Regions from separate parts of the Streptomyces sp. NPDC001890 genome, predicted to be linked through region 1. Evidence: riboswitches for the same ligand, from Rfam matches in the RefSeq annotation. Region 1 holds a riboswitch; the other holds the start of a gene.

Evidence for each region. A riboswitch is a leader RNA that binds a small molecule or an ion and turns the genes downstream of it on or off. The one in region 1 is predicted to bind glycine.
Region 2: linked by a shared signal. The riboswitch ahead of gcvT (glycine cleavage system aminomethyltransferase GcvT) and the one ahead of gcvP (aminomethyl-transferring glycine dehydrogenase) in region 1 are both predicted to bind glycine.

Annotation. Positions count from the first base shown of each region.
Region 1 is NZ_JBIATE010000022.1:9,495-12,897, forward strand. Features, by position in the region: gene ACFYY1_RS34165 (DNA polymerase IV) at 1-675, shown strand, start outside; gene ACFYY1_RS34170 (PRC-barrel domain-containing protein) at 600-968, opposite strand; glycine riboswitch at 1,082-1,178, shown strand; gene gcvP (aminomethyl-transferring glycine dehydrogenase) at 1,373-3,403, shown strand, end outside.
Region 2 is NZ_JBIATE010000002.1:1,080,994-1,084,396, forward strand. Features, by position in the region: gene gcvT (glycine cleavage system aminomethyltransferase GcvT) at 45-1,160, opposite strand; glycine riboswitch at 1,302-1,399, opposite strand; gene ACFYY1_RS11030 (AAA family ATPase) at 1,559-2,251, shown strand; gene ACFYY1_RS11035 (enhanced serine sensitivity protein SseB) at 2,339-3,109, shown strand; gene ACFYY1_RS11040 (enhanced serine sensitivity protein SseB C-terminal domain-containing protein) at 3,294-3,403, shown strand, end outside.

The DNA.
Region 1 (3,403 bases):
CTGGCCGACCGGTGCGTGCAGCGCTTGCGGGGCGCGGGGCGGTCCGGGCGCACGGTGGTGCTGAAGGTGCGCCGGTACGACTTCTCGACGCTCACGCGGTCCGAGACGCTCCGTGGGCCCACGGACGACCCCACGGTGGTCCGTGAGGCCGCCGCGCGGCTCCTGGAGGCCGTTGACACCACCGGAGGCGTCCGGCTCCTGGGAGTGGGTGTGACGGGGCTCGCCGACTACACCCAGGAGGATCTCTTCGCCCAGGCAGCCGGGGAGCGGACCGCGGCCGAGGAAGCCGCCAGGGAAGCGGCGGAGGAACCGGCGCAGGCGTCGGCACCGGCGGGGGACGACGGGGGAGAGCCGCCGGGCGATCCCGGGGCGCCGGTCCCGGAGACCGCCGAGCAGCGCGCAGCCCGGCGCTGGCCCGCCGGACACGACGTACTCCACGAGACGTACGGCCATGGCTGGGTGCAGGGCAGTGGCGTCGGCCGCGTGACGGTGCGGTTCGAGGAACCGGGGTCCACGCCCGGCCGGGTGCGGACGTTCCGGATCGACGACCCGGACCTGCGGCCCGCCGATCCGCTGCCGTTGGTGAGGGACCCGGTGGACTACTCGTCCTGGCCTGCCAGCCTGCCGAAGTCCCGGTCCGGACCGAGCTCCTCGGGCGGGGAGTCCAGACCGTAGTGCCGGTAGAGCTGGAGCTCCTGTTCCGGCGAGAGATGACGGCCGACACCGAAGTCCGGCGCGTCCTTGATCAGCGCACGGTCGAAGGGGATGCGGAGCGTGTCCTCCACGAATTCGCTGGGTTCCAGCGGGACGAACGCGTCCCGGCTGAAGAGTCCGGTACGTACGGCTGCCCACTCGGGCACACCGGTCGCGTCGTCGAGATACACCTCGTCCACGGTCCCGATCTTGGTGCCCTTGCGGTCGAACGCCTTGCGGCCGATCAGGCGGCGCGGATCGATGTCGGTCTGCACGGTCCCTCCCACTGGTCGCGGCTACTCCACAAGCACTACAAAAAGGCAGATCCGGGTGGTTGGCCACTCGAGAAATCAGCCACGAACCCCGCTGGTAGGCTGGTGATGGCTGCTGACCCCGTGCGGGAGAGTCCTCCGGAGTTGATCCGAAGGCGCCGAAGGAGCAAATCCTCCCCGGAATCTCTCAGGCCCCCGTACCGCACGGACGAGGTCACTCTGGAAAGCAGGGCGGGTTTCGTGCGGCCGAGTGCCGGTGCGATTCCCTTCCTCACCGACGGTGAAAGCCGGTACGCCGCAAGGTGCGCCGGTGAAGCTCTCAGGTTGAGATGACAGAGGGGGAGGCCGTTCGGGCACCCGCGCCGTGGTGCCCCTCGCAGGTCGTGACAGACCAGGAGGCCTCCACCATGACCCCCCGTCGCACTCCGCTCTCCCAGCTGGAGCAGGGCATTCCGTTCGAGCAGCGCCACATCGGTCCCGATGACGAGGCGCAGTCGAAGATGCTCGCCCAGGTCGGTTACGGCTCGCTGGACGAACTCACCGCCGCCGCGGTGCCCGATGTCATCAAGAGCGCCGAGGCACTCGCACTGCCGGCCGCGCGCACCGAGGCCGAGGTCCTCGCCGAGCTGCGTGAGCTCGCGGACCGCAACCAGGTGCTGGCCCCGATGATCGGGCTCGGCTACTACGGCACCTTCACCCCTCCGGTGATCCTGCGCAACGTCATGGAGAACCCCGCCTGGTACACGGCCTACACGCCGTACCAGCCGGAGATCTCGCAGGGCCGCCTGGAGGCGCTGCTCAACTTCCAGACCATGGTCGCCGAGCTGACCGGGCTGCCCACCTCCGGCGCCTCGCTGCTCGACGAGGGCACCGCGGCCGCCGAGGCCATGGCGCTCTCCCGGCGCGTCGGCAAGGTGAAGGACGGTGTCTTCCTGGTCGACGCCGACGCCCTGCCGCAGACGGTCGCGGTCATAGAGACCCGTGCCGAGCCGACCGGTGTCGAGGTCGTCGTCGCCGATCTGTCCGAGGGCATCCCGGCGGAGCTCGCCGAGCGCGGTGTCTTCGGCGTACTGGTGCAGTACCCGGGCGCCTCCGGAGCGGTCCGGGACATCAAGCCCGTCATCGAGCAGGCCCACGAGCTGGGTGCGATCGTCACGGTCGCCGCCGACCTGCTCGCCCTGACCCTGCTCACCTCGCCCGGTGACCTGGGTGCGGACATCGCGGTCGGCACCACGCAGCGCTTCGGTGTGCCGATGGGCTTCGGCGGACCGCACGCCGGGTTCATGGCCGTGCGTGAGAAGTTCGCCCGCAGCCTTCCGGGCCGCCTCGTCGGTGTCTCCGTCGACGCGGACGGCAACAAGGCCTACCGGCTCGCCCTGCAGACCCGTGAGCAGCACATCCGCCGCGAGAAGGCCACCAGCAACATCTGTACCGCCCAGGTGCTGCTCGCCGTCATGGCCGGAATGTACGCGGTGTACCACGGCCCGGACGGGCTGCGGACGATCGCCCGGCGCACGCACCGCTACGCGACGATCCTGGCCGAGGGCCTGCGCGCCGCCGGGGTCGACGTCGTGACCGGCGTCTTCTTCGACACCCTCACCGTGCGCGTCCCGGGCAAGGCGGCCCGGACCGTCGCCGCCGCCCGCGAGCGCGGGGTCAACCTGCGACTCGTCGACGCCGACCTGGTCTCCGTCGCGTGCGACGAGACCACCACGCGTACGCAGATCGCCGCCGTCTGGGCCGCCTTCGGCGCCGACGGGGACATCGAGGCGCTGGACGGCACCGTCGCCGACACGCTGCCCGAGGCGCTGCTGCGCACCGACGAGATCCTCACCCACCCGGTCTTCCACCAGCACCGCTCCGAGACCGCGATGCTGCGCTACCTGCGCAAGCTCGCCGACCGGGACTACGCACTGGACCGCGGCATGATCCCGCTCGGCTCCTGCACCATGAAGCTGAACGCGACCACCGAGATGGAGCCGATCACCTGGCCCGAGTTCGGCGCGCTGCACCCCTTCGCACCGGCCGAGCAGGCGCAGGGCTTCCTCACCCTCATCCGCGAGCTGGAGGAGCGCCTGGCCGAGGTCACCGGCTACGACGCGGTCTCCATCCAGCCGAACGCGGGATCGCAGGGCGAGTTCGCGGGCCTGCTGGCCGTACGCGCGTACCACCGGGCCAACGGTGACGACCAGCGCACCGTCTGCCTCATCCCGTCCTCCGCGCACGGCACCAACGCGGCCAGCGCCGTCATGGCCGGCATGAAGGTCGTCGTGGTGAAGACCGCCGACGACGGCGAGGTGGACGTCGAGGACCTCCGCGCCAAGATCGAGAAGCACCGCGACGAGCTCGCCGTACTCATGATCACGTACCCGTCGACGCACGGTGTGTTCGAGGAGCACGTCGCCGACATCTGCGCCGAGGTGCACGACGCCGGCGGT
Region 2 (3,403 bases), on a different contig from region 1:
ACGGTGTGAGACGCGACTGCGTCACTTCTGCGGGAGCGCCGACGTCACTTCTGGCGCTTGTAGAACGGCAGCGCCACGACCTCGTACGGCTCGTGGCTGCCCCGGATGTCCACGGCGACACCCTCGGCGCCGGGCGTGGCGTGCGCGGCGTCGACGTACGCCATGGCGATCGGCTTGCCCAGGGTGGGCGAGGGGGCGCCCGAGGTGACCTCGCCGACGACCTGGCCGGCGGCGACCACGGAAAAACCGGCGCGCGGCACCCGGCGGCCCTCGGCGACCAGGCCGACCAGCTTGCGCGGCGGGGCGGTCTCGGCGCGCTCGGCGGCGGCTTCGAGGGCCTTGCGGCCGACGAAGTCGCCCTCCTTCTCGAACTTCACGACCCGGCCGAGACCGGCGTCGAACGGGGTGAGCTCCGTGGTCAGCTCGTGCCCGTACAGCGGCATGCCCGCCTCCAGGCGCAGCGTGTCGCGGCAGGAGAGCCCGCACGGGATCAGGCCGCGCGATGCGCCCGCCTCGGTCAGCGCCTTCCACAGCTGCTCGGCGTGGGCGGGGGCGACGAACAGCTCGAAGCCGTCCTCGCCGGTGTAGCCGGTGCGGGCGATCAGCGCGGGGACACCGGCGACCGTGCCGGGCAGACCGGCGTAGTACTTCAGACCGTCCAGGTCGGCGTCGGTGACGGAGGCCAGGATGGCGGGGGACTCCGGGCCCTGGACGGCGAGCAGCGCGTACGCGTCGCGGTCGTCGCGCACCTCGGCGTCGAAGCCCTCGGCGCGCGCCGTCAGCGCGTCCAGCACGATCTGGGCGTTGCCCGCGTTGGCGACCACCATGTACTCGGTCTCGCCGAGCCGGTAGACGATCAGGTCGTCCAGGATGCCGCCGTCCTCGGCGCAGATCATCGTGTAGCGGGCCCGGCCCACGGCGACGGTGCCGATGTTGCCGACCAGCGCGAAGTTCAGGAAGACGGCCGCCGCGGGGCCGGTGACGGTGATCTCACCCATGTGCGACAGGTCGAAGAGTCCGGCCTTCGTGCGCACCGCGTTGTGCTCGTCGCGCTCGCTGGCGTACCGCAGCGGCATGTCCCAGCCCGCGAAGTCGGTCATGGTCGCGCCCAGCGAACGGTGCAGGGCATCGAGGGCGGTGAGGCGGGGGGCGGTGCTCATGGATATGACTCCCGGGGCATGACGACGAGGACGATCCCTCCCCATCTGTCATCGGAACCTGAGAGGTTCGCCGAGAGCCCCTGGAGGGGTTCGGCTTGCACCTTGGGTGGAGCCGCGAAGCGGCCCGCTTTTCAGATCTGCCTCATCCACGCGGTACGGGGCCTGAGAGATTCAAGGGAGGAACTTGCTCCTTCGGCGCCCGGCACGGGAAGTGACCGGAACTCTCCCGCGCGGATTCAAGCGGCCTTTATGCAGTTGGCCGGGTCATCATCGCACGCATCGGGCCGGAGTGGGGCCCCGGTCCCCTGTGGGAAATCAGCGGCGTGGGCGGTTGTGCCGCATTACCTTTTCTTTACACTCCATGGGCATACGTGGGGTGAGCCGACAGGGGGAGGGCGATGACGTTGCAGCGGTACGCGACGACCGCGGGGGTCGCGCACGGCGCGATGCCCGCACAGGCGGGGGCCCAGGCGAGGGCCGCCGCGGGCACGCACGCGCCCGTGGTGCGGGATCTGCGGGAGCGGTCCGGGCGCAGTCCGCGCGGCCTGCGTTTCGCGGCGGGGGACGTGGTGGTGGTCTCCGGGCTGCCCGGCAGCGGCAAGTCGACGCTCATCCGGCGGGCGGTGACGACGGCGCACGCCATCGACTCCCAGGACACCCGTGACCGCTGGGCCCGCACCATGCCCCGTTTACTCCCGTACGCGCTCTACCGCCCGCTCGTCCGCGTCGCCCACTACTGGGGGCTGTGGCGGGTGCTGCGTTCCGGGGAGTCCGCCGTCGTCCATGACTGCGGGACCCAGTCGTGGGTGCGCGGCTGGCTGGCCCGTGACGCCCGGCGCCGGGGCCGGGACCTGCATCTCGTCCTGCTCGACGTGACGCCGCAGACCGCCAGGGAAGGCCAGCGCGAGCGCGGACGCGGTGTGTCCGGGTATGCCTTCGCCCGGCACCGCAGGGCGGTGGGCAGGCTGCTGCGGGCGACCGAGACGGGCCTGCTGCCGCCCGGGTGCGCCTCGGCGGTGCTGCTGGACCGGGAGGCGGCGGGAAGGCTCGACCGGATCGCGTTCGCGGACGGACGGCCCGACAGCCCCTGAGGCCGGTGGCCGGGGCCTCGGGGCCGGAGCGGTGGCGGGGCCGGGCGTTAACCTTCTGCCGGAAGGCGTGGGCGAGAAGGGGAAGCAGTGGACGTTCCGGCACAGGTCCAGTCCCATCCGCAGGGCGGATGGCCGGCCAATGAGCTCGAAGAAGTGCTGATGGCCTCGGTGGGCAGCCCGGAGGCGGGCGGGCGGCTCGTCGAGGTGCTCGGCCGCAGCCAGGTCTGGGTGCCGCTGCCCAACGGCGGGGGACCCGACTCGGCGGCCCTGGACCTGCCGACGGTGGAGATCGAGGGCGCCGCGTACGTCCCCGTCTTCAGCTCCGAGCAGCAGTTCCTCGCCTGTGTCGGCACCCATATGTCCTTCACCGTCGCGCCCGCCCGCGACTTCGCCCGCGGACTGCCCCCGCAGCTCGGCATCGCCGTGAACCCGGGCGGCGCGGTCGGGATGCCGCTGCCGCCGCCCGCCGTGGCCGAACTCTGCCGGGCCGGGCGCACCCCGCTGGACGGTCCGGCCAGCGGCGGCAGGGTCCGGCTGTACGAGCCGGACTGGAAGGAGGAGCCGGTCGACTTCCTCGCCGCGGCGGCCGGTGAGTTCGAGGAGAGCGGCGTCGTGCTCACCGCCCGCCGGACGCTCGCCAGCATCGAGGGCGGCGACCCGGTCCTCTTCATCGGCGTCGAGTTCTCCACCTGGGAGGGCGCCGGGCGCAACGCCCCGATGGACGCCCTCGGCCGCGCTCTGGGCCGGGTCGAGGTTCCCTGGCCGGTCAATCTCGTCCTGCTCGACGTGGCACAGGACCCGGTCGGCGACTGGATGCGGGAGCGGATCCGCCCCTTCTATCAGCGAGCGGCCGTGTAAGAACGTCCGGCCACTGCCGGACGCCCGGGGGCCGGTCCGTGGAACAGCGTTTCGACCCATGGCGTCAAGTCGGTGTCAGGACCGGCGCATAAGCTGGTTTCATGGCTGGTGCCTCGGCATCATGCCGCACCCGTGTGCCCGGGGCGGCGGGCCGACACAGTGGATCGAAGAGGGGCGGGACCAGGTGAGTGCGTCAGGCACCGCGGCGGCCGGGCAGGTCGAGCACATGCTGCGCCAAGTGACGCCCGGGCGCTACGACGCGTACGAGGCGCTGCTGCAGGCCCTCGCGAACGG